Linked DNA regions of Bacillus pumilus. The protein of the gene in region 2 interacts with the protein of the main gene of each other region in a pairwise test. Links are inferred from orthologs where the notes say so. Each region holds a gene or a part of one and is shown on either strand. Other genes may lie near its edges. The genes, in order: GKC25_RS04750 and hprK.

Region 1 (15,570 bases), 2.1 Mb from region 2 along the record:
CGCTCTCCTTTAAAAGAGCTTCTGAGATGACGCGCAATAAGGACAAATATCAAGTAGCAGACCGGGAAGAAATCACACGTATGATGGATGAAGCGGTCGCTTGGACGAAAGCACATGACTATCATCCCTATTATTTATATAGACAAAAAAACATCTTAGGGAACCTTGAAAATGTCGGGTATTCACTGGATGGACAGGAAAGTTTGTATAATATCATTATTATGGAAGAAGTGCAGACAATCATTGGGATTGGATGCGGTGCTGCTAGTAAATTCATTGATCCGCGTTCAGGAAAAATTACGCAGTATGCCAATCCAAAAGATCCAAAATCGTATAATGACCGCTATGAACACTATACCGAAGAGAAAATTGAATTTCTTGAGTCATTATTTGTTCCTCACGTTTAAACACTGCGGTGACGCAGTGTTTTTTTCATTTGTAAAAGGGTATATAAGTGATAAAAAGTTAAAGCAGGTGTACATATGATTGATGTGATCGGAATTGGGATTGGGCCCGCCAATTTAGGTTTGGCGGCTTTGTTAGAGGAGTATGAAGATGTTTCATGCTGTTTTTTTGAACAGGAGTCCGAGTTTGCCTGGCATCCTGGTATGCTGATCAAAGGAACGGATTTACAAGTCTCCTTTTTAGCTGATCTTGTGACGATGGCGAATCCAAGGAGCAGGTATACATTTTTAAATTATTTACATGAATCAAATAGACTTCACCGGTTCTATACATTTGAACAGTTTGACATTCCGCGAAGAGAATTCAATGAGTATTTATCATGGGTCGCAGGTGAATTAGATAGCTGTCAATTTGGGATGAAGGTAGAGGAAGTGACGGACTGCCAAGGTGGTTATCTTGTGAAAGTCCGGCGATTGAAGGATGGATCGCTTTCTGAGTATCGTGCAAAGCATGTCGTGCTTGGAACAGGGAGCAAACCGATGATTCCTGTCGATGTGCCTGATGCTGCACTGCCATATGTGACACATAGCAGCCGTTATTTAGACCAGCAGGAAGAACTTCATGAAGCTGAGTCGGTGACGGTGATTGGTTCTGGGCAGAGTGCAGCCGAAATCTTCTTAGACCTGCTTCAGCATCAAAAGAAAGGACAGCAGCTTTCGTGGTTTACGCGATCTAGTGAATTTAGAGAGCTGGAGACGGCAGAGCTTGGCCAGGAGCTATTTACACCGAAGTACGTCGAATATTTCCATTCGCTTCCTTATGAAGAACGAATGAACACATTGCCTAGGCTGACTGGATTAAGAAATGGTATAGATGCATCGACGCTCTCGCGTATTTATCAGGAATTGTATCATCGGTCTGTTACAGGTGAAGAGCCATCTGTGGTGATTCAGCCAATGACCGAGCTTGAAGCGATTCAGGTGGAGGAGAATCAGTCCCTGAAGCTGCACCTAAAGCAGTGGCAGCTAAAGAAAGAAAAGAGCATAACAGCTGATCGTGCCGTATTGGCTACAGGGTACACTCCGAATATCCCGGCGTGGTTTAGTGCGTATGAACCTTTGATTGAATGGGAAAGTGAAGAGCATTTTAAAGTGACAGAAGACTTCAGGCTTGTGTTCAAAGACAAGCGCCCTCATCATTTCTTTACATTCACGCATCTTGATCACTCTCATGGAACAGCGGCGACCAATTTAAAACTATCCATCTACCGCAACCAGAAAGTGATTCAAACGATTCGCGGGATGAAAGAAGCGTCAGTCAAGCAAGAAACAGCATTTCAGCAATTTGAATAAGATGAAAAAGGGCCCAAGCATAGGGCCCTTTTTCATTAGATCGTTGTTTCCTTTTTCACTTTTGGTTTTTCTGTTTTCCATTTGAAGATTTTGTTTAGGATTTGATAAATTCGCTTAGATTCCTTCGTCACAAGCGGTCCTAAAATCGCAAGGATTAAGACGTACAATGCAGCAAATGGCTTCAAGGTAGCGGCAAGTCCGCCCGCAATACCGAGCTCGGCTACAATGATTGAAAACTCTCCTCGTGATACGATGGTTAATCCAATATTAGAAGAGGCTTTATGAGAAAATCCAGCTCTTCTTCCAGCGAACATTCCAGCAGTGAAGTTCCCAATGAAGGTGAGAATCACAGCGCCGATCGCAAGCCAGAAGGCATCACCTAATGTAAATGGATCAATGCTGAGACCGAAGCTGAAGAAGAACATGGCCCCGAAGAAATCTCTAAATGGAACCACAAGATGTTCGATGCGGTCAGAGTGCTCTGTTTCTGAGAAAACAAGACCAAGTAAGAGTGCCCCAATGGCCTCTGCTACATGGATTGTCTCTGAGAAACCAGCGACAAAGAATAAAGCCGCAAAAATCACAATGATGAACACTTCGTTCGAACGGATATCGAACAACTTGTTTAATAGTTTTGGCAGCTTACGTGCGATGATAAAGAAAAGCATCATATAACCAAAAGCAATGAAAATGGATAATAAGGCACCGCTAACCGTTGTGGCATCTCCAAGGACAAGACCAGATACGACGGATAAATAAACAGCGAGGAAAATATCCTCAAACATAATGATCCCAAGAATTAACTCAGTTTCAGGGTTCGCAGTCCGTTTCAAATCAACAAGGACTTTGGCCACAATGGCACTGGATGAAATCGTGATAACCCCTGCCATAATGAGAACCTCAAGGAACCCAAACCCTGTGATAAAACCGTAAAGCAGTCCTAAGCTGAAGTTAATCAAAATATAAATAGATCCGCCGACAGCAATGGATTTGCCCGATTTAATAAGCTTTCCGACAGAGAACTCAAGTCCAAGATAGAAAAGAAGGAACAAGACGCCCATTCTGCCAAAAAACGAAATAATTTCGGTGCTTTCGATAAATTTTAGATCAATGATCCCGATGGTTGGAGCATGCGGCCCAACGATCATACCGAGGACAATGAGAAAAGGGATGATAGAGAATTTTATTTTATTGGCGATTAAGCTGGCGATGGCGATGAGAATCAGCGCCGTCCCAACTTCAAAGACTAAATGATCCATTCATCACTCTCCCCCTCTAGAAAGAAAATCACGAATCAATCGCTTTAAGTGTTTTCTTTCGCCTGAAATGACCATCGTATCATTTGCTTCAATAATCGAATCGGCACCAGGGTTCAGTAATTTTTCATTTGTATGTTTAATGATCGCAATGACGGTGACTTCATAGTTTTGCCGCACATCTAAATCACCGAGTGTATGTCCAACCGCTTTTGCGCCTTTTTCCACCTTAAACCATTCAATCATTAAGTCATTGAAGGCCATTTCAATGGTTTCAAGTGCCTGCGGTTTATACACCATGCCGCCGATAATCGCAGCGATTTGCCTTGATTCAGCATCATCGAGAGAAATGGTGGACAGCACTTCATCTGGATCATCATCGTCAAAACGATAAATCTCCCGTCTGCCATCATCATGAATCACTATCGTCATTTTTTCTCTATTTCTCGTTTCAATTTCAAATTTCTTTCCGATCCCAGGAAGATCATTTTCTTTAATATTCATTTTATCCCTCCGAATATGATAGGTTGTGTTTTTCATATAGTAATACGGATGAAATAAAATGAATCAGTAGAGGTAATTTGATTGACACATAATGGGGATCGCACACTTCATTTCCAAAAAACATAGATCAATGGATAACGCAGCTGATGGAGCAGGCTTGAGAAGAAAAATCTTTGAATCAGCCAGTGATAATCTGTTCTTTAACAGAATAGAGGAGGCATGTTTTTTTGAAAATGGAGGTGTCTTCACAGCTTGAATTTCTTCATCGTAGATGGATGGAGAAATAAGACTAGGTGCACTCGCTTCTGCCTGTGGAGCAAAAACGACATTTGAAAAAGGAGAAAACATGACGATGAAACTAACCAATATGAATATGGAACACCTTATCAATCATCCTCCCCCTTTCAAAATCATTTTCTTTCTTCATTTACTATATAAAAATATATTTCTTGTTTCAACAATTATGCTTGTTTTGGTATCAATTGATCTTGAAATTTTTTATGAAGAGGAAAAGGGATTATTCGGGTTGAAATGGAATTAAGTCATGAGTTTAAAAGAAAAGGGGGATGGATGATGACATATATCAATTGTCAGTTAGACGGGGATATTTTTGAAATCGTTTTCAACAGGCCTGATGCTTATAATTCATTTCATGTGGACATGTTTGCTGAATTCAAAGAGGCGTGTGATGCAGCGGAAGAAAGCAGTGCAAAAGTCGTTGTGATCAAGGGAGCGGGGAAAGGGTTTTCAGCAGGCGGAGATATTGGCATGATGCTTAAGCAGGAAAGTGAAGAAGATTTCCATCGTGTGATGGATTTGATCGAGGGAATTACACTTTCTCTAGCCGGTATGAAAAAAGTGACGATTGCCCTTGTCCACGGGTCAGCGGCAGGCCTTGCTTTTAGCTTTGTTTTAAGCTGTGACTACTTGTTTATGCATCAGGATGCACAGCTCGCCATGAATTTTAATGGAGTAGGGTTAATTCCAGATGGCGGAGGGCATTTTTTTCTCACAAAAAGAGTCAGTGAACAAACCGCGAAACAATTGATTTGGAGCGGACAAAAGCTGCCGGCTGAAGAAGCGTTAAAACTGCGCCTTGCAGACGGGGTGTTTCAGGATGAAGTCGATGCGTATCAAAAAGTATGTGTGAAGCCGTTTATGAACATGCCGCTTCAAGCATTTATTGAAACAAAGCTGATCTATTTTCAGCAGTCAGAACCTGAGCTGCTAGCCGTTCTTCAAAAGGAGAGGGCAGCACAGGCAAGACTGAGGCAAAGTCATGATCATAAGGAAGGCATTCAGGCCTTTTTAGAAAAAAGACGACCTGTGTTTCAGAACGTATAAACGAATGTGAGGCCGGCGAATGCCGGTTTTTTTAACGTTCAAATAAAAGAAGCTTGCCTGCATCATCAACGAGCCGGTGGGAATGCTTCGTGTATTGCTGTTCGATTAAGCGATGGCGCCCTAATTCCTTTGCCTTTTCATCACTATCCGTTGTGATTTTTTCATTTAATAAGGTCTCACCCGACCGGTCAAATACAGTTAAAAAGTATGTCTTCTCCATTCCTCATCTCCCTTTCCTCTGCTTTTCTATGTAATTAAACAATGAATAAGGCAAAACCTCTTTTTTAGCTCTTAAAACTGTGTTTTTTAGAATGAGAGCGATAGAACGTGCATTCGTAAAAATGGCATGATAAAATATGGACAATGACAGTATCGGACAAGGAGATAGACGTTTGACTAAGCTCACCTTTATTCATGCCGCAGATTTACATTTAGACAGTCCATTTGCAGGAATGTCGAATATCCCTAGCTTACCATTTAAGCGGCTCAAAGAAAGTACATTTCAAAGTGCGAAGAATATGTTTGATCTCGCCATTGCTCGAGCAGTAGACTTTGTGCTGCTGAGCGGAGATTTATTTGACGAATCCAATCGCAGTCTGAAAGCACAGCTGTTTTTAAGAAATCAGTTTCTAAGACTGCAAACTCAAGGGATTGACGTCTTTATTATTTATGGTAATCATGATCATTTAGGCGGTGAATGGACACCGATTGAGTGGCCTGAGAATGTGCACGTTTTTTCAAGCAGTACACCAAGTGAGCAATCCTACTATAGAGGGGGGCAGCTTGTTGCAAGTATTTATGGGTTTAGCTACAAAGAGCGGGCTGTCTATGAAAATATGACATCTCATTATGTCAAAACGACAGATGCTGCCTATCACATTGCGATGCTTCACGGTACATTAGCCGGACAAGAAGGGCATGATGCGTATGCACCATTTCAGCTTGAGCAGCTTCTTTCACGGGATTTCGATTATTGGGCGCTTGGACATATACATAAGAGAGCCCTTCTGCATGAAGACCCGTTGATTATTTACCCTGGTAACATGCAGGGCAGACATATTAAAGAAACAGGAGAGAAAGGCTGTTACGTTATTCAACTCTCCGAGGATTCTGAGACAGCGGAATTTATTAGCTGTGCGGATGTGATGTTTGAGACACTTGCAATAGACATGACAGAAACGGTTCATATGACGGATCTTGTGACACTTGTGGATAGCAAAATCAGTGAGCTGAAAGAGGAGGGCGTCCCTCATTTTGTGAAAATTGAATTGACGGGTGATGCTCCTCCTTACTTTGAGCGTACTCAGCTTGAGGTACTTGAGGAGCTGTTGACCGTTCTTCATGAACAGGAAGAAGATGAAGAGGTATTCGTTTGGGTGATATCGATTGACTGCCGAACAAACGAGGATGTCGTCTATCCAGAAGATTCTTTTTTGAAGGAACTCACTGCTGAAATTTCACAGTTTGAGGCATATGAAGAGCTTCTATCACCGATCAAGCGTCACCCAACCTATAGAAAGTCAGGAAAAGCTCTCACAAAAGAGGATGAAGTGGATATAAAAGAAGAAGCACAAAGGCTGCTGACAGAACAGCTAAAGCAATTATGAGAAAAGGAGAGGCACAATGAAAATACGTTCACTCCATATCGCCCATTTCGGGAAATTTTCAAATCGGACCTTTCACTTTTCTGATGACGGTTTTCAGCTAGTTTACGGCCTGAATGAATCGGGGAAAACGACATTGAAAACGTTTATTGAATCGATGTTATTTGGTTTTCCGAAAAACAAGATGTACAAGACGAAACAGGGTTCTTTTTATGGTGGTTCCCTTACTTGCCAAGATGATGAGTTAGGCGTTATTCATATTGAGAGAACGTCCGATCGCGGTGGGCAAGCACAGGTATTTTTACCGAATGGTGAAGTGAAAGACGAAGCTTTTCTACAGACACTTTTAAAGGGAACGGATCGCAGATTATATCAATCAATCTATTCATTTGATGTGTTTGGACTGCAAAATGTCCAAGCCTTAAACCAGGACCAAATAGGCGAATTTCTACTTTTCTCAAGTTTATTTGGCTCGGATGCAGCCACCAAGATGGATAGCAGGCTGCTAAAGCAGCAGGAGCAGCTGTTTAAACCAAATGGACGCAAGCCTGAATTAAACCAGCAGCTTGATCGTTTAAAAGAGCTGACAGGTCAGCTGAAACAAGCGAGATTGGTAGAAGGCAGCTATACCGAAAAGAAACGGGAGCAATCTGAATTAACAGAGACGATCGAAAAGCTTCAAAGTGAAATGAAGCAAGCTGAGGAACACATTCAGAAACTGGCTGAATCCATTCAAGTTTATCCCATGATTGAGAAAAAAGTGGAATTAAAAAAGGAATTAGCCCGCTATCCAGACCGATTCAAACGTTTTAGAGCAGAAACAGAGCATGAGCTGGATAAACTAGAATCACACCTTCACCCGAAAAAGGCTCAATTGACTGCACTGAAGCAGAAGTTAGACCATTTGCAAACCTCACTCGTACAAGTTCAACCGCTCTATGACAAGGATACCATAATGGAGATGAAACGAGTCGTAGATGAAGCAGCTGATGCTGAGCTTGTGAAAAAGCACATAGCAGAGTGTCGAGCAAACCGTGATTCATTGAAACAAAAAATAGACGAAGCGGTAGCAAAGCTAAAGTGGGAGCGCCCGATAAAGCTCGAACAAATTGACGATTCGCTTGAATTTGAGTGGGAATTAAAGGAGACTGTCACTCAATACGTTCGTCTCATGGATAGAAAAGCGCAGTTAGATGAACGATTTGATCACGCAAGACATGAGCTGGACGAAGCAGAAGCCGCTCTAAAAGGATTAAAGGAACAGCAAGTCAGACAGCACGGAGCAGAAGATGATGCGAAGGGGACAAGATCGAAAAAGAAACCGATTCATTCCCGGGCGTCGTTATTCCGAGGCTTGATCGCATTTGATGTGGTGCTTCTGCTTGTTCTATTCTTTTTAACAGAGTGGTGGATCACGCTCTTGTTTGCGGGATTTTCTGTTTTTCTCTTCTTTCTCATTTACCCATTAAGTCAAATGAGCCCTATGAAACAAAGAAGCGGCGAAGGGGCCTTTGATTCATTTCAAGTGCAGGCAGCTTCAGCTGAAACACTTATGAGGCAGAAGGAGCTTCTGTACGAAAGAATCATTCGGCAATATGAAGACTGGGAGCTAGAGCTGGAACCTGTCCAGCAGCAAGTAGAGGAAAAGAAGAGACAGCTTGGCTTGTCGTCTGAGCTTTCTTTCCTAGTAGAGGCCTTCCATATCCTAAAACAATTAAAAATGAATACAGCGGCATATGAGGAGCTTCATCGTGAAATAGGCATGCTTTCCGATCAGCAATCGATTTATGAGGGCAGGGTTTCAGCGTTAAGCAGTATCCTTCAAAAAAAGGAAGGAACCATTCAGGAGAATATCTCAGCTTTTCAAGAGATATTGAAAGATGAGGCGAGAAGAGAAAAAGAACGCCAGACATTGCACGTATCTATTCAACATGCGATCCAGCAGCTCACGACACTAGAAGGGGAAATTCAATATTACGAAAAACAAACTGGCGAGCTTTTTCGTCAAGTAGAAGCAGAGTCCAAAGAAGATTACCAAGTGCTTTCTCATCTATCTAAAGAATACCGGGAACGGCTTTCCCATTTGCAGCAGCTAAATCAAGAGCTTCATAGAAGCGGTTGTTTTGATGAGGAGGAATGGATTGTTCGCAAAGGATTACCTCTCCTTGAAGAGGAGTGTGCAGAAGCAAGGCAGCACCTTCATGACGTTCAATTGAATGCGGAGAATATGGAAAAACGTTTAGCAGAACTAGCGGTGGAAATCCGGCAAATAGAAGCTTCTGGAACGGTGTCTGATTTGACTCATCAGCTTGCCGCAGAGCAGGAGCATGCGAAGCACCTCGCAAAAAAATGGGCGGCAATTCAGCTTGTCCGCTCCGTCATACGAGAAAAATTGAATGAGCATAAAGAAACAAGGCTGCCTGCATTGCTTCAAACAGCCTCAAGTTTTATTCAACCGTTAACAAATGATCGTTATGAAGCGATTTTATTTTCACCTGAAGATGACTTGCTGATGGTGAAAAGAATGGATGGACGAATATTCCGTCCAGAGGAGCTTTCACAGGCAACGTGTGAACAGATCTATCTGGCGATTCGTTTTGCGCTCGCTTTGTCTCATCAGCAAGATTGTCAGCTTCCGTTTATGATGGATGACAGCTTCGTTCATTTCGATCACGTTCGTCTAGGAAGAGTGCTGGAGATGATGAACGAGCTCACACGTTTTGAAACACAGCTGTTTTATTTCACCTGTCATGAGCATATGAAGCAAGCAGCAGAAGATGGACAGATTACGAGTTTAGCAGTTGAATGATTGACAAATAATGACTTATGTTATACTTATATGAGCAGAAACATGGAAGGAGCTTTTATTGAATGGCTAAAGGGATCATGACCTATGATGTCGGCGAACAAGTTGACCTGCATTTATTAATTAAATCATCTACTAAAGGGATTGCGAGTAATGGCAAACCATTTTTAACGTTAATTCTTCAAGATCAAAGTGGAGATATTGAGGCGAAACTATGGGATGCAAAGCAGAATGATGAACAAACCTATGCCGCGCAAACCATTGTGAAGGTAGTAGGCGATATTCATCATTATCGCGGGAGGAATCAGCTGAAACTTAGGAATATACGCCCTGTTGCTGAAAATGAGCAAATTCGAATTGATGATTTTCTCGAAACAGCTCCTATTCCAAAACATGATATGATGGATACGATTATGCAATATATCTTTGATATGAAAAACCCTAATATACAGCGTGTTACAAGGCATTTGCTGAAAAAATATGGACAGGAATTCGCTGACTATCCAGCAGCGACAAAAAACCATCACGAATTTGTCTCTGGTCTTGCTTATCACGTGGTGTCCATGCTGCATTTGGCTAAATCAATTGTTGACCTATATCCATCATTAGATCGAGATCTTTTATATTCAGGCATCATTCTTCATGATTTAGGAAAAGTCAAAGAGCTTTCGGGCCCAGTCTCAACCACCTATACGGTGGAAGGGAATTTAATCGGTCATATTTCGATTATGGTGACAGAAATTGCGAAAGCTGCAGAAGAGCTTGGCATTGATTCAGAAGAAATTCTGATTTTACAGCACTTAGTACTGAGTCATCACGGAAAAGGAGAGTGGGGCAGCCCGAAACCACCAATGGTGAAGGAAGCCGAAATACTCCACTATATTGATAATTTAGATGCGAAGATGAATATGATGGATCGTGCGCTTGAGCATGTGAAGCCAGGAGAATATACAGAACGTATTTTTGCGCTAGAGAATCGTTCATTTTATAAACCAACCTTTCATCACGAATAACCATGTCAAAACGTCCGTTTATTGCGGGCGTTTTTTTCATAACTTGTCTTCTTTTCGCATAAGCATGTAACACAAAGGAAGAGAGAGCTGTTCTGAAAAAAGGAGGCGATGAAAAAATGTTGTTTTTTCCATGGTGGGTGTATGCATGTATCATTGGCATTATTTTCTGTGCGTATAAATTAATGACAACGGCCAAAGAGGAGCAAGAGATTGATCAATCCTTTATTGAAAAGGAAGGAGAAATTTTTATCGAGCGAATGGAACAAGAAAGAGAGCGTAGACGTCAGGATCAGCAAGTGAAAAGATCACATGATACGGCGGCACATGAAGACTCGATTGCTTAATCAGGTCATATAAAAACCCCTCTGCACGATCACGGCAGAGGTTTTTTTTGTGATTACTGGTTTTGTTGAGGTTGTTGATTTTGTGCGGGTTGTTGAGACTTTTCTTTGAATGTGTTTTCAAGTTCTTTATCTTTTACTTTCACATCGGCATCTTTCACCAATTTGTTTAAGATCGTTTGGATTTCATTTGTGTCTGCTTGTTTTTGGTTAAGCAGTTCTTTTTTCAAGTCTGCTTTCATGTCATCGTATTTACCGCGTTCTTCGGTCTTTTTAATGATATGGTAGCCGAATTGTGATTTCACTGGTTTGCTGATTTCATTCACTTTTAGTTTGAAAGCAGCTTTACTGAAGTTCTCGTCCATTTGGCCTTCTTTTGCGAACCAGCCTACATCGCCGCCTTGTGCTGCTGAAGCGGTATCAGTTGAATATTCAGACACAACGGCATCCCATTTTTCACCTTTATCTAATTTCTTTTCCACTTCGTCAGCTGTTTTCTTATCAGCTACTAAAATGTGGCTTGCGCGGATTTTCCCTTTTAGGTCATCGTAATACGCTTTTACTTCTTTATCAGTGATTTTGATGTTAGCTTTGGCAGCCTTTTGAGTCAGCAGCTCATATTTCACTTGATCTTTGATGTAATCTTTTCCGAATTCATCTTGAAGTTGTTTTAAACGATCTTCACCAAGTGTCTTTTTATATTCTTCCATTTTCTTATCAATTTCTTTATCTGATACTTTGTATTTGTCAGCAAGAACCTTTTGTTGAACAAGTAGATTTAAAGCATCTCCACCTGCTTGTTTCTTAAGAGTTGTATAAAGCTCTTCTTTTGTGACATCTCCTGATTTTGTTGTTGCGATGACATCTTTATCACCGCTACTGCATGCGCCAAGAGTTAAAACACTAACTGCTGTTACAGCTGCTAAAGCCATTTTTTTCATTCAAAAAACACTCCTAATCTTTCCAATTTATTTATCATTGCTTGTATCATAACATATTGTGACACGCTGTAAAAAGAAATGCAAATGGGAGGGCATTCGTCTAGTCAAAAATTTGCGCGCGGCATACACATATAGTGATCACAAAAAGGAGGCTGAATTATATGGGAGCAGGATATTCTAATGGGTTTGCTTTATTGGTCGTGCTATTCATTTTGCTGATCATCGTTGGTGCAGCATATCTTTACTAATTAAATCGCTGTGACAGAAAGGAGCCGTCCTGCCATGCGTGCGGGCGGTTCTTTTTTCAAACGATGACAGGTGCCTAAACGTTTTCATTTTTTTTGCATACACTGAGCTTAGAACAGAGCAAGAACTGGCAGGAGGTGTTTTTACATGGGAGGAGAAGTCTTTGCTGGCGGTTTTGCACTAGTCGTCGTGTTATTCATCTTATTGATCATTATCGGTGCATCTTGGATTTGCTAATCAATCAATATACACAAAAAGCTGCCCTCAAACTGGCAGCTTTTGCTTTGATCTTAAATAGAAATGGTAATTTCAACAAATGATGAGATCAGTAAGATCAGTATCGATACATTGATAAAGCGAAACACCTTATCTTGCCGTTCTTCAGGAATCTCTCTGACAAGGCATAATGTATTAGTAAGCCTGTTTATTGAATACACAATAAACGCGGCAAAGACGATGAAGTAAAATAAAACTATCGGAGATCCCCCCTCTCTATGCTATTCCCATACTACATTACCAAATTTTTTATGAAAAAGATAGAAGTTGGCTTTAAAAACCTTATGATGAGGAAGTTTGGTCAACTAAAATATCAAACTCGTCTTGGGCTTGATCGATGATGCAGGATTTAGGTGCTTTGAGCAGTTTCCATGCAAATAAAAAGTCAGGCAAACAATAGCCTGCATGAATACTTGCGATGATGATAAAATAGTGTGCATACATTGGAAACGCCACGCCTAACACAAAGTAAAGCGTTGAAATCACACAAAATGGACTGAGAAGTGAATAAAGCATTACTTTCTTTGGCACACGCTTCCAGCAATTTCGTTTAAATAGCGTCATTTTTTTCTTGTTTTTCATCACTGGGATCAAGTGAACCACACGGTGGACAAGCAATGTCATAAGTAAAAGTACAGCAAAAAGCGGTGCGTTGTGGCTGCTTAGTCTCGTTTCAGGATGAGTCAGTTGAAAACATAAAAAAGCCATAATGAAAAAAAGTATAGCAAGACTTATAGCTGAAATCAGCAGTCTCGTATAACCATAATCCTTTTCAAGATTAATGGTTTTCCAACAATTCATTTTCATCCTTCCAATCTTAAAAAACTAATTGAATATCTCAAGATAATTTACTCTTCCTGAGGATAAAAATCAATGGTTTTGTTGAAAAAAAATAAAATGTTGCCTTCATATGGAATAAAGAGAGGAAACTTTGGGTTTTTCAAGAAAAAAAGACAGAAGAGGGAGGTTCGTCTCTTTCGTCAATGAGTAATTTCGGCTAAAATAGAAAGACTAAGAGAAAGAGGGAACGTACATGAGTATTGAGGAACGAATGAGCCAGCTCGAATATTATATGGAACTTTTGCTGACGGCGACCGATATGAGCCGTTATCCATATTATGCATTATTGATCAGGCAGCGGGTATCGAAAGAAGAGGCGAAGGAAATTGAGCGTATTTGTGCTGAGCTTTCAGAGGAAATGGACAAGCAAAAAGCACAAGGCTACGTCATGTTTGACGATATGCTTGCGCTTTTTGCAGGACAGTTAATTGAAAAGCTGGATGTGCATGAGACGATATTTGCATTGCATGATCAAGGGCTGTTTCAGCCGTTAATGAATGAATTTATAAAGATCATTAAACAATTTGATTTGCTTTAGCCGCTTTTTCTGCTGCATCAGCTGAGTCTTCAAGTTCCTCAGGCTTTTTCGTGACTTTTCCTCGCTCATTCAAAAAGTCCTTCTCAATGTTTGAAAACGATTTCTCAAAAATCTCCATGAAATCCTCACCATAGATGTTTCGGATAATACACATCATTTCTAAAATCTCAGGGAACTTTCCGTAAATGTCATGAAGCGGCTGTGCGCCTTTGACAATACCAGTTCGTGCCGGGTCATAATCTTCAAGTAGTTTATGGAATGTCTCTTCGCCTTTTGGCGTTAGCTCAATATACGTATTGCGTTTATCGTTTAACTTTTTAGAAAATTTTAAAAATCCTCGTTCCTCCAGTTTCTTGGAGAAGTTAAACGCCGTTGATACATGCATGACGCCAAACTTTGCAATTTCTGATATTGAAGCTCCTTTTAATTGATACGCAATCCACAAAATATGATGTTCATTGATATTTAGGTTATACGGTTTGATCCACTGCTGCCAGTCCTTTTCAATGGATTTCCAAAGAGCTTTGCTCAATTGGGCCATTCTTTGACTGAATAAAAGTGCTTCTTTTACATCGAAAGGCTGTTCCGAATGATTCATCCATTTCACCTACTTCTCTTTTTCTTGTAATTCTATTATGCCAATAAAATAAAGATTAATAAAGCTGAAAATTCAAGAATTTTTAAAACTCATGAAAAACATTGACAAAATAACCTTTTTTCAACAAAAAAAGTGCGGGATACGCACCCCGCACACTTTTGTAAACGAATATTTTTTCGTGAGTATATTAGTTTTGTAAGGTTTTCTCCAGTTGTTTGAGCTTTTCCTCAATTTCCTGAATTTCCTTTTGCAAGTCCTGCTGGTGAGGTTTGATTTCTTCGCGCCATTGCTGAATCGATGCTTGTAATTCAGTTCCGACTTCTTTAATGACCTCTGCGCTTTCTTTTGCTGTTTCAACAATTTGCTCTTTTAAAGCTTGTCCATCTCTTTTTAATCTTGTCAGCGTATCTTCGAATTTGTCATAGCCGTCTTTCATCTTTCCGCGCACATCTCTGCCAGAAGAGGGAGTCGTCAGGAGCACTGCCGCACCTCCGAGGAGACCGCCTACAAATAATCCTGTTAATAAAGAACGTCCACTAGCCATTCAAATCACCTCTAGTCAAATTTTACACATTCGCATGTTCTCTCTGAGCTGACGATCAGCTTCATTGAACTTCCATACATAGCTTGCTTTATTTTAGCATACTTTTGAAGAAAAGGGAGGGGAGAAGGTTGTCTGTCTTTCTGTTCGTTTTTACGTGTATCGGTGTCGTTTTTACAGGTGGTTCTATTCATTATGCAAGACAGCTGGGGTATGCAGGGTCTTATCCGCCAAAACATGTATTAAAGCAAAAAGCACTTGTGTGTGCGGCAGGTGCAGGGATTTCGCTCCTCATTTTGCTGCTGACCCTTTTTCTTTTATAAAAGCATGAAAAAAACCTCTTCATCTATTATGAAGAGGTTCGATTATTCGTTAAGCAACTTCTATCATTCTTGCACGCCTTAGAATGGACTGAGCAATTGGGAAGACAAATACCATGGCAATGGTATTAATCACGGCTGCTGGAAGGACAACGCCCACAAGAAGTGCCGGTAATGCAGCTGGCAGTCCAGTAATTAGTAAAGCGGCAGATAGGAAAATCACGCCGGATACGATGGTTCCAATCGCAGTTAACACAGCGGTCAGCACCACTTTGTTCTTTATCTTCAAGCAAGATAAGAAAAGGGCTAGGAAGATAAAGGCTGTCACTGGTTTATCAATCATATTTGGAATTTGTCCGCCTGGGAAACCCGTTGTTAATGCAGAAATGACGCCAGTTACTAGGGCAATAACCACTACATGCTGTACCTTTGGGAAAAGGATGATGCTTAAAAACATCATGACCAGCATCATATCAGGTTTCATTCCGAAAAAGATGGGCGGGAAAATCGTATGCAAAACAGCTCCCATTGCTGCAAGCAATGACATAATCACTAATTCTTTTGTTTTCATTTCTATGCTCTCCTCTGCTAAGCTCTTAGGACTCTCCAATAATATGGCTCATCATTTATTGCAAGAGTCATCAC
Region 2 (15,529 bases):
TATATGTCTTTGTTTTAATCCACGATTTTCATTATACATGAGACATCGACAAAATGAGCTAATATTTTTATTACATTTATGTTTCAAAAACATGTCGTGATTGTCATACTTCGCCAAATCCTTGCAAATCCCACCTTTTTATCCAAGAAAAAAGCATGACCTTTTCGGCCATGCTGCAATCTGCTGAATCTATTTACCTATTTAATCGATTAACGCACAAATGACTTGTTCATATTTAGACAGTGTTTGAACGCTGATTTGAAAAGAGGCTGCAATCTCTTTTTTGCTCACAGCTGATTCTTCTTGCTCCTTCATCCATAAATAATAAGATGCTGCTGCCCATGCAGGCGCATTTTTCTTATCTACGCCAGAAGCACGTGCCTGCTGAATAATATGGAATAACCAAAAATAAGGCATATGGCTGTCAGGCTGAACAGCTTCTTCCAAGCTGGATGCCGCCTGTTTTGCGAAAACCGCATCTTCTGAAAACGACCGCACTTCCATTTCATCTTCGTATAAGAGCAGTTCGATGAATTGCTGTTCGAAGGCTGTTTTCGCTGCGTGTGCATCAAGGACAGATTGAAGAACGTCACGTTCCCCTTTTTGTTTGCTCACATAGTACGCAGTCAGCCGCTCCTCAATGGAGACCATTGGCTCAGTCTCCTCGGGTTTATCCTGCCACGGCTTGATTTCATCTGCATCGATATCTTCTTCGACCATCTTATTCCAAACCGTCTGTGCAAGCGTTTTGTGGCCTGTATAATAAGCTGCGCTTGCGAGCCAGTATAAAAATGTACTATCTCCCTGAAAGCCTGTTTTGTACAAAGAATAAAGCCATTTAAAGGCCCATTCAAATTCTCCAACTAGGGCAAATGTTGCGCCAAGCTTATAACGCTGTTCACTTAATATTGGATACACGTGCGTTAATTGCTTCGCTAACGTATTGACCTTTTCTTCTTCTTTTTCATAATGATAGAAGACAAGCTGGTTGCAAAGGGCATGCAGATTACCCGGATTTTCATGAAGAACCCGGTTCAACATCTCTTTCGCCTGATGGATTTGACCAGAATAAAAATAGGCCAAAGCGAGATTATTATACGCTGACCAAAATTCTGGATACTCAACAATCATCTGTTCCAGCATTTCAATGGCTTCATCAAGCCTGCCGCTTTCTAGCAAGTGATTCGCTTGATCCTGCTTGACAATCAGGTCATCCTGATCGTAAGGAAAATCTTCGTCCTCTTCGTCGCTCATATCGAGCAGGTCGAGGAGATCGTCATTTTCATCTGCAAATTCCCCGTTCTCTTCCAATGAAGCATAGGCAGTAGCTGACTTATATGCCTCTTGAAAGAGTCCTAGGTTCGCATAATTATTGGCTTTAAAATAGTGACACTCAGACATGTTTTCATCGATATGTTCAAGTATGAAATCAAGCAGTTCATTTGATTGTTGGTAATGACCCATTTCAGTATAAATAATGGCAAGCTGTGATAGCATTTCTACATTTTCAGGCTCAAGTACGATAGCCCGCTGTATCAGCTTACTCGCTTTAGATAGATTTCTTTCTCTATAAGCTTTTAGACCTTTATGAAAAAAGTAATGCCCATCTTGGAATAGCTGGACGACTTGTGTGTGATTATTTTGAGAAGTGTATTTACTCACCGATACCCTCCATTTCGAACAGTGTACCGTGTGTAGTATAACATACTTCACGAGTCGTCACATAGAACAAAAGAAAAGGAAGGATTTGTTTTTCACTCAAAAACAAAAAGCCAGAGGTGCCCCCGGCTTTTCACTCACCTTGATGACGCTTTTTTAATACTTTTAATACCTCATCAAGCGGCAATTGCTGTTCACGTAATAACACAAGCAGATGATACAGGAGATCGGCTGTTTCCCATTTCAATTCTTCTTGATCCCGGTTTTTCGCTGCAATGATGACCTCTGACGCTTCTTCCCCTACCTTTTTTAGGATTTTATCGACCCCTTTTTCAAATAGATAGGTTGTATAAGCGCCTTCTGGCATTTCTGTCTGACGTTTTGCAATCACCTGTTCAAGTTCATTTAAAATCGCAAAACGATCCTGCTCTTCCGTTTGAAGCTTCACGCCTTCTTCCGAAAAGCAGCTATAGCTGCCAGTATGGCAGGCTGGTCCACTTGGTGTGACAAGAACAAGCAGAGCATCTTTGTCACAGTCATATCGAATGGATGTGACTCGCTGAGTATGCCCAGATGTGGCGCCTTTGTGCCAAAGCTCGTTTCTCGACCGGCTGTAAAACCATGTTTCCCCTGTCTCCAGTGTTTTTTCATAGGATTCTTGATTCATATACGCCAATGTCAATACTTCCTTACTTTGAGCATCCTGTACAATCGCAGGTATCAGGCCTGCCTCATTAAAGGATAATTCGTTTGCCTGTTTCATCTGACCTTCACCCCGTGTTCTCTCAAGTATGTCTTTACCTCTTGAATTGAAGTCTCTTTATAATGGAAAATGGAGGCTGCTAATGCTGCATCAGCTTCTCCTTTTGTAAATGCCTCCAGCATATGCTGGGCATTGCCAGCGCCTCCCGAGGCAATGACAGGCACGGTGACGGCTTCTGACACAAGCTTTGTTAATCGATGATCAAAGCCTGTTTTCTCACCGTCAACATCCATACTTGTCAGTAAAATCTCTCCTGCTCCCCTCAGCACGGCTTCTTTTGCCCAATCGCTGACCTCTATATCCGTTTGACGGCGCCCTCCGTGTGTGTAGACCATGTACTCTTTTTTCTCTTCATCGTACTTTGCATCTATTGCGACGACGATGCACTGGGAACCAAAGAAATCGGCGCCTTCTGAAATCAGTTCTGGTCTTAAAACTGCCGCTGTGTTCACAGATACTTTGTCTGCACCCGCTCTTAATAAGCGCTTCATGTCATCAAGGTGGTTAATTCCGCCGCCTACCGTAAAAGGGATGGCAAGAGTGGACGCCACTTGCTTGACCACATCCACCATCGTTTTCCGGCCTTCATGAGAGGCAGAAATATCAAGAAAGACAAGTTCATCCGCACCTTCCTCATCATACATCTGCGCTAATTCTACCGGATCACCAGCATCCTTTAAGCCGAGGAATTGCACCCCTTTGACCACACGCCCTTCCTTCACATCGAGACATGGGATGATTCGTTTTGTCATCATACGCGGTCAAGCCCTTCAATTGCTTCAGCTAAAGTAAACCGCTTCGTGTAAAGGGCTTTTCCGATGATCGCACCAGAAACACCTGACTGTTTTTGTACTGACAGCTTTTGAAGATCAGCTAGCGCGCTTACACCACCTGAAGCAATGACTTGTTTGCCAGTAGCTTCTGCTAAACGAACTGTACTTTCCACATTGGGTCCAGACAGCATGCCATCCATTTGAATATCCGTGAAAATAAAGACCTCCGCACCTTCCTTTGCCAATTCTTTGCCGAGTTCCTCCGCCTTCACTTTCGACGTTTCAAGCCACCCCTCAGTCGATACAAAGCCATTTCGCGCATCGATCCCAATCGCTATTTTCTCCCCATATTGCGCCAGCATTTTTTTCACAAAGGCGGGATTAGAAACAGCGGAGCTGCCAAGGATGACTCTAGCTACACCTTTGTTTATATAAAAGGCAACGTCTTCTTCTGTCCGAATGCCGCCGCCAATTTGTACATTCACATCTAAGGATGAAGCAATCGCCAGTACATGCTCATGATTGACGCGATTCCCTGCTTTCGCACCATCTAAGTCAACGAGATGAATCCACTTTGCTCCTTCATTTGCAAACCGCGCAGCCATATCAAGCGGCGAATCTCCATAAATGGTTTCTTGATCATAATCTCCTTGCACAAGCCGTACACATTTGCCATTTCTCATATCAATCGCTGGATACAATGTAAATTCACTCATTTGTTCACCCTCTGTTCGTTTGCTAATTGAATAAATTGTTTGAGCAGCGCCATTCCCGTTGTACTGCTTTTTTCAGGGTGAAACTGTGCGCCAAGCACATTCCCCTTGCCGACAACTGCTGGTACTTGAACGCCATAATCCGCACTTGCTAATTGCTCTTTTGGATTCATATCACTTACATAATAAGAGTGAACAAAGTACGCAAATCCTTCCGGTACACCATCAAACAATGGGGAGGGCTGATGAAATGTGAGCTCATTCCACCCCATATGAGGCACCTTCAGCCTTTGCCCATCCTGGTCGCGATCCTTTAAAAGAACGACACGCCCTTTTAACAGCCCCAAACCTTTCGTACGTCCTGCCTCTTCACTTTCTTCAAATAACAGCTGCATCCCAAGACAAATACCAAATAGCAGCTTTCCTTCCTGCACAACTTGGTGGATAAACTCTTCAAGTCCTGTCTGTTTTAACAGCTGCATCGCATCACGAAACGAACCGACCCCAGGCAAAATATAAGCATCTGCCTTTTTGAGCTCCTCCACATCAGAGGAGACGATATAACTGGCACCTGCTCGTTCCAATGCTTTTGATACGCTGAACAAATTTCCCATTCCGTAATCAATGACTCCGATCATTAGAGCATCCCCTTTGTCGAAGGAATCCCTTTCACACGTGGATCAATGGTTGTTGCCTCATCTAGGGCACGTGCCATCGCTTTAAAAATGGCTTCAATCATATGGTGCGTATTGGTTCCGTAGTGAACAATCACATGAAGATTTATACGAGCTTCTAGCGCAAACTTCCAAAGAAACTCATGCACAAGCTCTGTATCAAAGGTACCGACCTTTTGACTTGGAAAGGCCGCTCTCATTTCCAAATGAGGGCGATTGCTTAAGTCGACCACGACCTGGGCAAGCGTTTCATCCATCGGAACAAAGCTGGAGCCATACCGCTTAATTCCCTTTTTATCACCTAACGCTTCCTTAAACATTTGCCCAAGCACGATGCCGATATCTTCTGTTGTGTGGTGATCATCAACATCCGTATCTCCTTTCGCATCGACGGTCAAATTAAAGTGTCCATGCTTCGTAAATAAATCAAGCATGTGTGTCATAAAAGGGACATCTGTTTGAATATCTGCTTTTCCTTCCCCATCAATCTCTAACGCTAACGAAATATTCGTTTCATTTGTTTGTCTCGCTGTTTCCGCCTGTCTCATGACGATTCCTCCCGCTTTCTCGATTCAATCGACCTTGCATGCGCTTCGAGCCCTTCTAATCTGGCAAAAGCCGCAATGCTATCCCTGTGTGTCTCAAACGCTTCTTGACTATATGAAATAATGCTCGTTTTCTTTTGAAAATCGGTCACACCAAGCGGGCTGGAGAATCTAGACGTTCCGTTGGTTGGCAGCACGTGATTTGGTCCTGCAAAATAATCTCCCACCGGCTCAGGGCTATAACGCCCTAAAAAAATCGCCCCTGCATGCTTGATTTGACCAAGAAGTGATTCTGGATATGCTGTCAGCACTTCTAAATGCTCTGGCGCTAACTGGTTGACGACGTCTACTGCACGATCCATGGAATCTGTCACGTATATACGGCCATGATTTTGTATGGATTGTGCGGCGATTGATTTTCTTGGCAAGGTATCCAGCTGCGTTTTCATCTCAGCCTGCACGTTTTCAGCAAGTGTCTTAGACGGTGTCACCAAAATACTAGATGCCAGTGCATCATGCTCTGCCTGCGAAAGTAAATCGGCCGCCACCTCACGTGCCATTGCTGTATCGTCTGCTAGAACAGCAATTTCACTTGGACCGGCAATCATATCAATGTCTACCTGGCCAAATACTTCCCGCTTTGCCAGCGCTACATATATGTTGCCTGGACCTGTGATTTTATCAACAGACTGGATGCTTTCTGTTCCATAGGCAAGTGCCGCAATCGCCTGCGCACCGCCCATTTTATACATCTCAGAAATACCGAGCTCCTTTGCAGCAGCCAGTACAGCGTCTGAGAGATGGCCATCTTTCCCTGGAGGTGTGACAAGGACAATTCGTTCAACACCAGCGACAAGCGCCGGAATCACATTCATTAAAACAGATGAGGGATAAGCAGCTGTTCCGCCGGGGACATACACACCGACTGCATCGAGCGGTGTCACCTTTTGTCCAAGCATCGAGCCATCCTGCTGGTGATAAAACCAAGAGGATGTCAGCTGACGCTCATGGTATGTGCGAATATGACGGATAGCCGTTTGGATCACCTGAATCATGGCTGGGTCCATGCGTTCGGAGGCTTTTGTCATTTCCTCCTCTGTGACAAGCGGATCTTCAAGCAGCACTCCATCAAATTGCTTTGTAAAAGATTGTACCGCTTGATCACCATTTAGCCTCACTTCTTGTATAATCCGCTGAACAGCCAGGCGCTGCTCTTCCGTGCCTGTATCTAAAGTCCGCTTGAGTGAGAGTGTCTCTGTCTCACCTTCTTGTATGTAGGTGATGTTCATGATGTTTCCTCCCCTTCAATGATTCTTGCAAGGCGCTGCGCCATTTCATCGATCACCGCATCCTTCATCCGATAGCTCACAGGATTGACAATAAACCGTGACGTAATATCACAAATATGCTCCGTTTCAACAAGTCCATTTTCCTTGAGTGTTTGACCTGTAGAGACAATGTCAACAATACGATCGGCGAGTCCGATGAGCGGTGCTAATTCAATGGAACCATTCAGCTTAATGATCTCCACCTGCTCCCCTTGTTCTCTAAAATAGGAAGATGCGACATTTGGGTACTTTGTTGCCACACGCGGCGCGACACCGCCCCAGCTGGCTCCCGGTAATCCGGCAACCGCTAAATGGCATTTGCTGATGTTTAAATCGAGCACTTCGTACACATCACGAGCTTCTTCGAGCATGACATCCTTCCCTGCAATGCCAACATCCGCTACACCGTGCTCGACATAAGTTGTCACATCCATTGGCTTCGCTAAAATAAAGCGGAGGTTTTCTTCCGGTACATCAATGATTAACTTTCTTGAATCCTCGAATTCCTCTGGCAGCTGATATCCCGCCTGTCTCAACAACCCAGCTGCTTCTTCAAATATCCGGCCCTTTGGCATCGCCATCGTCAACACTTTACCCATTTGACTCTCCCTTTCTAGCGCCGATAAAATAAGTCACCTGCTCAAATGCCTTGGTCATCGCGTCAATATTTTCAATCCCTGCTAAGTCTTGCAGGACGATCTTTTTCCCTTTTGACCGCTCCTTTTCTGCAAAAGCAAAAGCCTCCAGCCGTTGTTCTTTACTAAAAATCACTGCCTCCTGCGGCTCATTGATTTCTTTTGCATCAAGCGCTTCAAGCAGACGGTCTAATCGAAGTCCGAATCCTGTAGCTGGTGCAGGTGCATCAAAATGAGCCAGCAATTGGTCATATCTGCCGCCACTTCCGATGACTGACCCAACATGATCTGCAAATACTTCAAACAAAATGCCCGTGTAGTAGCTCATATGACTCACCATGCTTAAATCTAAACGGATATATTCTGTACAGCCGTAATCTTCAAGTGTCTCCCAAAGCGATTTTAACTGTGTGAGCACCTCTTTTCCCTCTTGTGAAACGACGATTTCCTTTGCCCGCTCTGTGACTTCCTGGCCGCCTCTTAACTCTAAAAGCTGTAACAGCCTCGTTTTATCGATGGAGGAGAGTGGCAATTGCTTCACATGCTGGCGGTATCCTACATAATTCTTTTCATATAAGAATCGGCGGAGGACGTTTGCACGCTCTGTATTTCCCAATACATCTACAAATAACGTCTCTGCTAAAGCGACATGCCCGATCGCGATTTTGAAGGACTTTAGCCCGGCATTTTTTAATGCAAATACGACAAGCGCGATCACTTCAGCATCTGCACTAATCGACCCATCACCAATCAACTCAATTCCGACCTGCTCAAATTCTGATGGCCTTCCGCCTTCTCTTTCCTGCGCCCGGAACACATTGGCCGCATACCCAACGCGAAGCGGATACGCCTGTTCATGAAGCTTTGAAGCCGCCACTCTCGCAATAGGTCCCGTCATATCAGGTCTGAGTACAAGGGTTTGCCCGTTCTGATCTAAAAGCTTAAAGAGCTGTGTATCTGTAATCGCCGATTGAACACCGACTGTATCGTAAAATTCAAGCGTTGGTGTCTCCATCAAACGGTAACCCCAGCCATTCATGACCTCTGTTAATGAATGTCTCACTTTTTTCTTCGTCTCATACAATCCTGGTAATGAATCCCGCATACCATATGGTTTCTCAAACATAAACATGCTCTTCTGCACCTCCAACACATTAAAACAAAAAATTCCGAATCCTTTAGTTCGCTAATATGATAATATGCTAACAAAATAAAGTAATTAAATCAATCATTTTTATTTTCTCTCTATTTTCATGAAAAATTTGTGGAATTATTACATTCAAGTGACACCTGTCCCTTTTCTGCATGTTTGATAAAAGAACGTGCTATAATACTTAAAAATATTGAATAACACAGGAGATTACAGTGAAGTTCATCCAGACATTAATCTTAACTTTGTTGTGCGCATGCCTTGTTTATTTCGGCTTTATATACGTGACACAAATCGACCAAGTCAAGAAGGCAGCTTCACCACACGAAGCAGCCAAAGAAAAAGAAAACGATACGGCACTCGCAGCTGAAGAAACACGATCAACGAAAAAAACAGACAACACATATTCTTCTTTAAAAGGAAGTAAAAAAGCCATGGACGTCATCCTCTACAATCAAATGGATGCCCCAAAGCTTTATAATGGATGCGAAGTCACAAGCTTAGCGATGCTTCTTCATTACAGCGGTTATGAGCAAGTGACGAAAGACGCATTGGCAAATGAAATCAAACGTGTTCCGCTCAATTATGAAAATGGCTTAAAAGGAGACCCGCATGACGGGTTTGTAGGCGATATGGAGAATGGACCAGGTCTTGGTGTTTACCATGAACCTATTTATCAGCTTGCGAAAAAATATGCGGGCGCTCAAGTCGTCGACTTAAGCGGAAAACCTGTCAAAAAAGCCATCTATCAATCACTTGAAAAAGGGTATCCTGTTTGGGTGATTACCACATCCACCTTCGACAAAATAGATAACATCGAAACATGGAATACCCCGAATGGCAAAATAGATGTGAGCTTTAATATGCATAGCGTGGTCATCACGGGCTATGACAAGGAACATGTCTACCTAAATAACCCATACGGTGAAAAGAATCAAAAAGTCGATCGCGATCAGTTTGAGGATTCTTGGGAACAGATGGGCCGGCAGGCGATTATCATTAAAGCGTAGAACACCTTTCTCATTGAAAACATGAAAAAACATCCTCTAGCCGTATAGAGGATGTTTTTTCATGATGATCTTTCTAGTATTTCCTTCAGGCGGTCTTCAAGCTTTGCAGCTGTCATTACTCCTCCGCCTACAATGAAGTATTCAACCTTTTTTTAGTAAAAATGAGAGATAATTCGTTAGACTTCTCACTCATGGTTTTTAGCAGCAGTGAAACGACTTATTCTGCTTCAGATACAACGGTAAAACGTTCTCCAACATGGGCAGCCTGCTCAATTTCATCGACAAGGGCAATGGCGTAGTCGGCATAGCTCACATAGCTGTCACCTTTAGAATTGACAATCAGCTGGTCTTTCCCTTTCACATAAGAACCTGTGCGTTTGCCTGCTGGGTCAAAGAATGCAGCAGGGCTGAGGAAAGTCCATTTTAATCCTTCGGTCTGTTGAAGATCTTTTAGGTTTTCACCTTGCTGTGAAGCAGTCGCCACATACTCCTTTGGAAATTCTGGTGTATCAACAAGTCTTGTTGTTTGAGCCTCATCAACAAATAGACTGCCTGCTCCGCCCACAACGATTAAACGCGTATCCGATATCTCTTTCAAAATATCAATAAGCTTTTTCCCAGCCTCTACGTGAAGGTGCTCTTGTCCAGCAGGTGCACCAAATGCATTGACGATGACATCAAAGCCTTTGATGTCTTCTGCTTGTAAATGAAACACATCCTTCTCGATAACAGCTACGGATGAATTAGTCACCTTTTGTGCATCTCGAACGATGGCTGTCACTTCATGTCCTCTAGATTGAGCCTCTTTTACAATTTCCTGTCCTGCTTTACCTGTAGCGCCAATAATACCAATCTTCATATGAATTCCTCCTGTAAAATGATTTTATTTGATAAATAAAGGTGTAACCAGTATAGTTACAACAGAGGTAAAAAAAATTGAATAATCATCCAATTTTTTTGATTAACACCTGCGTTAGTTCACTTAATTTGATCTCAGCAAGCACTTGCTCCATCGCACTTTGAGCGCGGCACAAGATTAACTCAAGCACAGCCTGGATATTCGCACCGATCGGACAGTCAGGATTTGGGCTTTCATGGATTTGAAACAACTCTCCCTCATCCACCACTTCAACCGCTTTATACACATCCAGCAGCGTGATGTCGTCTTCACTGCGGTTCAGCTGAGAACCACCTTTGCCAAGACTCGTTGAGATTAGGCCTGCTTTTTTTAATTTACTCATAATGCGGCGGATGACCACTGGGTTTGTATTCACACTTCCCGCGATATCCTCCGATGTCTGTAATGATCCTTTTTCAAGTGATAGCAAGGCCAGAATATGGACAGCGACAGTGAATCTGCTGCTGATTTTCATGTTTTCTCACCTCTGTTGTAATCATTATAGTTACACCATAACATATTGTCAACAAAAAAGTCTGCCGAGCTACTCAGCAGACGTAGATTGACGTGCTTTCATTTCTTCTTTCGTATAAATCATGCGCATTGGATTTCCTCCAACAAATGAGCCTGCTGGAACATCCTTATGAACAAGTGTACCAGCCGATACGATCGCCCCATCCCCAATGGTTACACCAGGTAAAATGGTTGAATTAGCTCCAATTAAGACTTCGTCACCAATATAGACTTCCCCAAGTCTGTATTCTTTAATCAAATACTCATGGGACAAGATGGTCGTGTTATAGCCAATCACACTATTTCGACCGACCTTGATTTTCTCAGGAAACATGAGATCCACCATGACCATTAAGGCAAACGCCGTATCCTCGCCGACCTTCATACGAAGAAAGGTTCGGTATATCCAATTTTTCATTCCCATAAAAGGCGTGTACCGTGCTATTTGAATGAAAATAAAGTTTTTCACCACTTTGAAAAAGGAAACCGTCCGATAGACTTGTCGTAACGAATTGACCCCTTTTACAGGATAACGATCTGTTTTTCTCAACTCAATCAGCTCCAACAATCGCCAGGAGATCACTCATTTTCTTCAGCATGAAATCAGGGCGATGCTTTAAAAGGGCCTCTTCTCCCTTAATCGACCAAGCAACACCTGCTGTTTTTGTCCCTGCCGCTTGACCAGACAAAATATCGTGATAATTATCGCCGACCATCACCGCTTCATGTGGATCACTGCCAAGCTTGGATAATGCCAGCTGGACAGGTTCTGGATGCGGCTTCTCATTTTGGACATCATCGAGCGTCACAATCACCTCAAAGAATGGCTCTAAACCTGTCAGCTTCAAACCCATTAAAACCGTATCACGTATTTTTGTTGTGACTATCCCAAGTTTAAATCCTTGATCCTGCAGGACTTTTAATGTGTCTAAAACAGTCTCATATTCAGTCACAAGCAGATCATGCTGTTCATGATTAAACGTTCGGTACATCTGAATCATATCATCCGTTAGCTCAGGGTCCATCGCAGAGAATGTATCAAACAATGATGGACCAATGAAATGAAGGATCTCTTCACGGCTGTACTGACCAGGATAATAATGATCAAGCGTATGTTGAAATGAAGCAATAATTAATTCATTCGTATTGATTAATGTGCCATCTAAATCAAATAGCACGGTGTTAATAGTTGATTCGTTCATATGGCTTCCTTTCTAACAGCTGCAAGCTCCCGCTTCCGCCAAATATAGCTAATGGCAGCTGTTAATAAAATAGCAGATATCAGACGGATGACAAGAAGCGGCCACACAGGAATCCCAAGTGGAATAAATATCAGCGTATCTTCGACCACTGCATGGCAGGCAACAAGGAAAATAAAGGCAAGGGTTAAATCCTTTTTACTCACGCCGTCCTCTTCCACTGCCTTCATCATCACGCCGGCTCCGTATGCCAGACCGATGGTTAATCCAGCTACCATTGTCATCGACGTATTTTCTTTCATTCCAAGCATTCTCGTAAATGGAGACAGCCACTTAGACAGCGTATGGAGCCATCCTAAATCTCTCATGAATTGAATGATGATCATGAGAGGGATGACGATACAGGCGAGCTGGAGCACACCGAGTACGGCTTTTTGTAAAGCGACAAGGACAATCATGTACCAGCTGGAAGGCACATCAGCCGTCTGAGCTGCCGTCAGCAGTCCATATTGTGCCGGCTCCTGGCCTCCCTGCCAAACGAGATGAATGACAATAGCCGAAATAACAGCAAGGCTGATTCTGACCAGCAAAATGACAGACACTCTGAGTCCAACCTTTGCTGCCACTGTCGATTCGATGATCAGGTTATGGCAAAAGGACAGCATCACGGCCAAAATGAACACTTCCTTCACAGGAAGATCTAGTGTCAGAATGGCGGCTATGCCCGCATACAAGTTCAGCACATTTCCTAATACAAGCGGAATGGCCGCTTCTCCTGAAAGACCAAACAACCCCATAAATGGCCGTATGAATTGTATGATCCAATCCATAACAGGCGTATGCTGCAAGATACTGACGAGAATGGTAACCGGAAAGATGACTTTTCCAAGTGTCCAAGTTGTCGATAGCCCTGCTTTTAAGCCGTTTTTCCATGTCTCTCCCATCTCTTCTGATCCCCCCTGCTTAATTCGATGAGGTGTTCTCTTTATAAGGAATCGATGCGTATCCTTTCATTCTTCTAAAGAACATCAGCAGAACAGCCACTGCAAAAATGGCAATCGAAATCATTTGAGCGATTCGTAGATGTTCTGTCAGCATCAAGCTGTCCGTTCTCATCCCTTCAATGAAGAAACGACCGATTGAATACCAGATTAAATAAGACAAGAAGATTTCGCCTCTGCGCAGCGATGTTCTGCGTAATAAAATCAAGATCACAACACCGGCAAGATTCCATAATGATTCGTATAAGAACGTTGGGTGATAATAGGTCCCATCAATATACATTTGATTAATGATAAACTCTGGCAAATGCAAATTCTCTAAAAAGGCTCTTGAAACCGCCTCACCATGCGCTTCCTGATTAATAAAGTTCCCCCAGCGACCAATCGCCTGCCCTAGTAAAATACTAGGTGCTGCTACATCGGCTATTTTCCAAAAGGATACCTTTTTCACTTTTGTAAAGACGATCGCTGTCAGCACAGCACCTATCAGCCCGCCGTGAATAGCAATTCCGCCATTCCAAATCTTAATGATTTCATTTGGATGCTGCTGATAGTAATCCCATTCGAAGGATACATAATAAATTCGTGCACAAATAATGGCTATTGGAATCGCAAATAAGATTAAGTCAATAAACGTATCTTTATTGATTCCTCTCTTCTCACATTCTCTCAGTGCGAGCCAGAGTCCCAGCAAGGCTCCGACCCCAATGATCACACCATACCAATGAACCGAAAGAGGTCCGAGCTGAAAAGCAATCGGATCAATTGGCTGAATCGCTTCGTTCATATAGACAACTCCTATTCATCCTGGCCATTGTCTTCAATGACATCGGCAAGTTTACTTGTAAATTGTTCCGCCGCATTATGTCCCATGCGTTTTAACCTGAAGTTCATCGCAGCCACCTCAATGATTACCGCTAAGTTTCGTCCTGGCCGGACAGGGATGGTCAGCTTCGGTACATCTGTATCGATGATTCGCATCTTCTCTTCTTCAAGTCCTAAACGATCGTACTGTTTGCCTTGTTCCCAAAGCTCAAGGTTCATCACAATCGTAATTCTCTTATAGCTTCTGACAGCACCGGCTCCAAATAAGGTCATCACATTAATGATGCCTAATCCACGGATTTCTAAAAGATGTTCAATCAGCTCTGGTGCGCTTCCAACTAACGTATCCTGATCCTCTTGACGGATTTCCACGCAATCGTCTGCGACCAGCCTGTGTCCCCTCTTCACTAGTTCTAAGGCTGTTTCACTTTTTCCTACTCCGCTTTTTCCAATTAACAATACACCTACACCATATACATCTACGAGCACGCCATGAATGGCGGTCGTTGGTGCAAGCTTACTTTCTAAAAAGTTGGTCAACCGACTCGAAAGTCTTGTCGTTTTTAGGCTTGATCGTAACACAGGGACGCCATTTTCATTTGAAGCTTCAATTAATTCCTTCGGCACTTCACGATCTCGTGACAAAATAATTGCAGGGGTAATATCTGTACAAAGAGACATCATTCTCTGCTTTCGTTCGCGTTCTGGGAGTTGTTCAAAAAAAGAAAGCTCTGTTTTCCCTAAAAGTTGAACTCTTTCTTTTGGGTAATATGTAAAATAACCAGCCATTTCAATACCTGGTCTGGAAAGATCACTGATTGTAATGGGACGATTAATCCCTTCTTCCCCACTTACCAGTTCAAGATGAAATTGTTCCATTATGTCCTTCGTACGAACTTTCGGCACGCTTCTTCCTCCTTTTATCACAGGCGATTCAGAAATACAGCTCTATTTTATCACTTTCAATCATGATCCCAAAACAGTATTTTATCCTGATCCTGTTTCATCTGTTTCACTGGTATAGACAACTATACTTAAAAAGGGTAAACTAAGTCAAAGACAATGACTAAAGGGGGCACAATCATGAGCAGCTCTTTATTGCTCTCCAATATTCATATTGTGACAAAGACTGAAATGATTGCAAACGGTTTTGTCGGTTTACGCGACGGCAAGATTGACTATATTTCAACATCACCACCGACAGGAAATTATGAAAAAGTATATATTTCCCGGGAAAACTTTTATTTACTTCCCGGAATGATTGATATTCACATCCATGGCGGATATGGAGCAGACATGATGGATGCGACATCAGAAGCCATGAATACACTCGCTAACAACTTACCATCAGAAGGAACGACAAGTTTTTTAGCAACAACCATCACTCAAAACCATCATGAGATAGAGCAAGCACTTAAAAATGTCTCTCAGTGGAAACATTATAATGAAGAACAAGCAGGAGTTCAGGCACAATGTTTAGGTATCCATCTTGAAGGTCCTTTTATTTCTAAAGATAAAGCAGGGGCACAGCCTGTTCAATGGATAAAGCAGCCCGATCTCCCTCTTTTTGAAAAATGGCTGGATGCTTCTCAACAGCTTATTCGAATTGTCACGTTTGCACCTGAGGAAGACCCTGACTTTGCTTTTCTTTCTCTGTTGCAAGAAAAAAACATCATTCCTTCTATTGGACATACGAATGCTCGTCATGACATGATTGAATTAGCAGCAAAGCATGGTGCACGCCATGTCACGCATCTTTATAATGCACTGAGTTCGTTTCAGCATCGTGAACCAAATGCTGTGGGAGCTGCTCTTACGAACGAGAATCTTCATACCGAGCTGA

What was found.
Region 1: the proteins of hprK (region 2) and GKC25_RS04750 interact in binary tests that used the Bacillus subtilis proteins (3 or more experiments, as listed by UniProt). The link is inferred for Bacillus pumilus from one-to-one orthologs.

Annotation. Positions count from the first base shown.
Region 1 is NZ_CP046128.1:967,844-983,413, forward strand. What follows is about bases 12,255-15,198. They hold GKC25_RS04750 (HTH-type transcriptional regulator Hpr), read right to left. Parts: upstream 14,065-15,198; coding sequence 13,444-14,064; downstream 12,255-13,443. Other genes in these bases: GKC25_RS04735 (hypothetical protein), read right to left, coding at 12,255-12,288; GKC25_RS04740 (DUF3267 domain-containing protein), read right to left, coding at 12,371-12,889; GKC25_RS04745 (YhaI family protein), read left to right, coding at 13,122-13,466; GKC25_RS04755 (YtxH domain-containing protein), read right to left, coding at 14,252-14,608; GKC25_RS04760 (hypothetical protein), read left to right, coding at 14,737-14,928. Also shown: GKC25_RS04665 (coproporphyrinogen III oxidase), read left to right, coding at 1-407; GKC25_RS04670 (lysine N(6)-hydroxylase/L-ornithine N(5)-oxygenase family protein), read left to right, coding at 483-1,757; GKC25_RS04675 (cation:proton antiporter), read right to left, coding at 1,793-3,016; GKC25_RS04680 (cation:proton antiporter regulatory subunit), read right to left, coding at 3,020-3,517; GKC25_RS04685 (hypothetical protein), read left to right, coding at 3,870-4,058; GKC25_RS04690 (enoyl-CoA hydratase), read left to right, coding at 4,088-4,861; GKC25_RS04695 (YhzD family protein), read right to left, coding at 4,893-5,081; GKC25_RS04700 (metallophosphoesterase family protein), read left to right, coding at 5,254-6,468; GKC25_RS04705 (ATP-binding protein), read left to right, coding at 6,485-9,274; 3'-5' exoribonuclease YhaM, read left to right, coding at 9,337-10,284; GKC25_RS04715 (sporulation YhaL family protein), read left to right, coding at 10,401-10,628; GKC25_RS04720 (peptidylprolyl isomerase), read right to left, coding at 10,682-11,566; GKC25_RS04725 (YjcZ family sporulation protein), read left to right, coding at 11,728-11,814; GKC25_RS04730 (YjcZ family sporulation protein), read left to right, coding at 11,960-12,049; more of GKC25_RS04735, read right to left, coding at 12,103-12,254; more of GKC25_RS04765, read right to left, coding at 15,199-15,496. UniProt on the Bacillus subtilis protein: Negative regulator of protease production and sporulation.
Region 2 is NZ_CP046128.1:3,017,969-3,033,497, forward strand. Bases 12,627-15,529 are described here. They hold hprK (HPr(Ser) kinase/phosphatase), read right to left. Parts: upstream 14,593-15,529; coding sequence 13,660-14,592; downstream 12,627-13,659. Other genes in these bases: GKC25_RS15540 (nucleoside recognition domain-containing protein), read right to left, coding at 12,627-12,804; lgt (prolipoprotein diacylglyceryl transferase), read right to left, coding at 12,824-13,648; nagA (N-acetylglucosamine-6-phosphate deacetylase), read left to right, coding at 14,770-15,529. In the rest of the region: GKC25_RS15470 (tetratricopeptide repeat protein), read right to left, coding at 202-1,662; bifunctional phosphoribosyl-AMP cyclohydrolase/phosphoribosyl-ATP diphosphatase HisIE, read right to left, coding at 1,793-2,422; imidazole glycerol phosphate synthase subunit HisF, read right to left, coding at 2,419-3,177; hisA (1-(5-phosphoribosyl)-5-[(5-phosphoribosylamino)methylideneamino]imidazole-4-carboxamide isomerase), read right to left, coding at 3,174-3,911; imidazole glycerol phosphate synthase subunit HisH, read right to left, coding at 3,908-4,546; imidazoleglycerol-phosphate dehydratase HisB, read right to left, coding at 4,546-5,130; hisD (histidinol dehydrogenase), read right to left, coding at 5,127-6,416; hisG (ATP phosphoribosyltransferase), read right to left, coding at 6,413-7,054; GKC25_RS15510 (ATP phosphoribosyltransferase regulatory subunit), read right to left, coding at 7,047-8,222; GKC25_RS15515 (C39 family peptidase), read left to right, coding at 8,456-9,250; GKC25_RS15520 (NAD(P)-dependent oxidoreductase), read right to left, coding at 9,468-10,109; GKC25_RS15525 (Rrf2 family transcriptional regulator), read right to left, coding at 10,195-10,623; GKC25_RS15530 (acyltransferase), read right to left, coding at 10,693-11,211; pyrophosphatase PpaX, read right to left, coding at 11,213-11,863; more of GKC25_RS15540, read right to left, coding at 11,860-12,626. UniProt on the Bacillus subtilis protein: Catalyzes the ATP- as well as the pyrophosphate-dependent phosphorylation of 'Ser-45' in HPr, a phosphocarrier protein of the phosphoenolpyruvate-dependent sugar phosphotransferase system (PTS).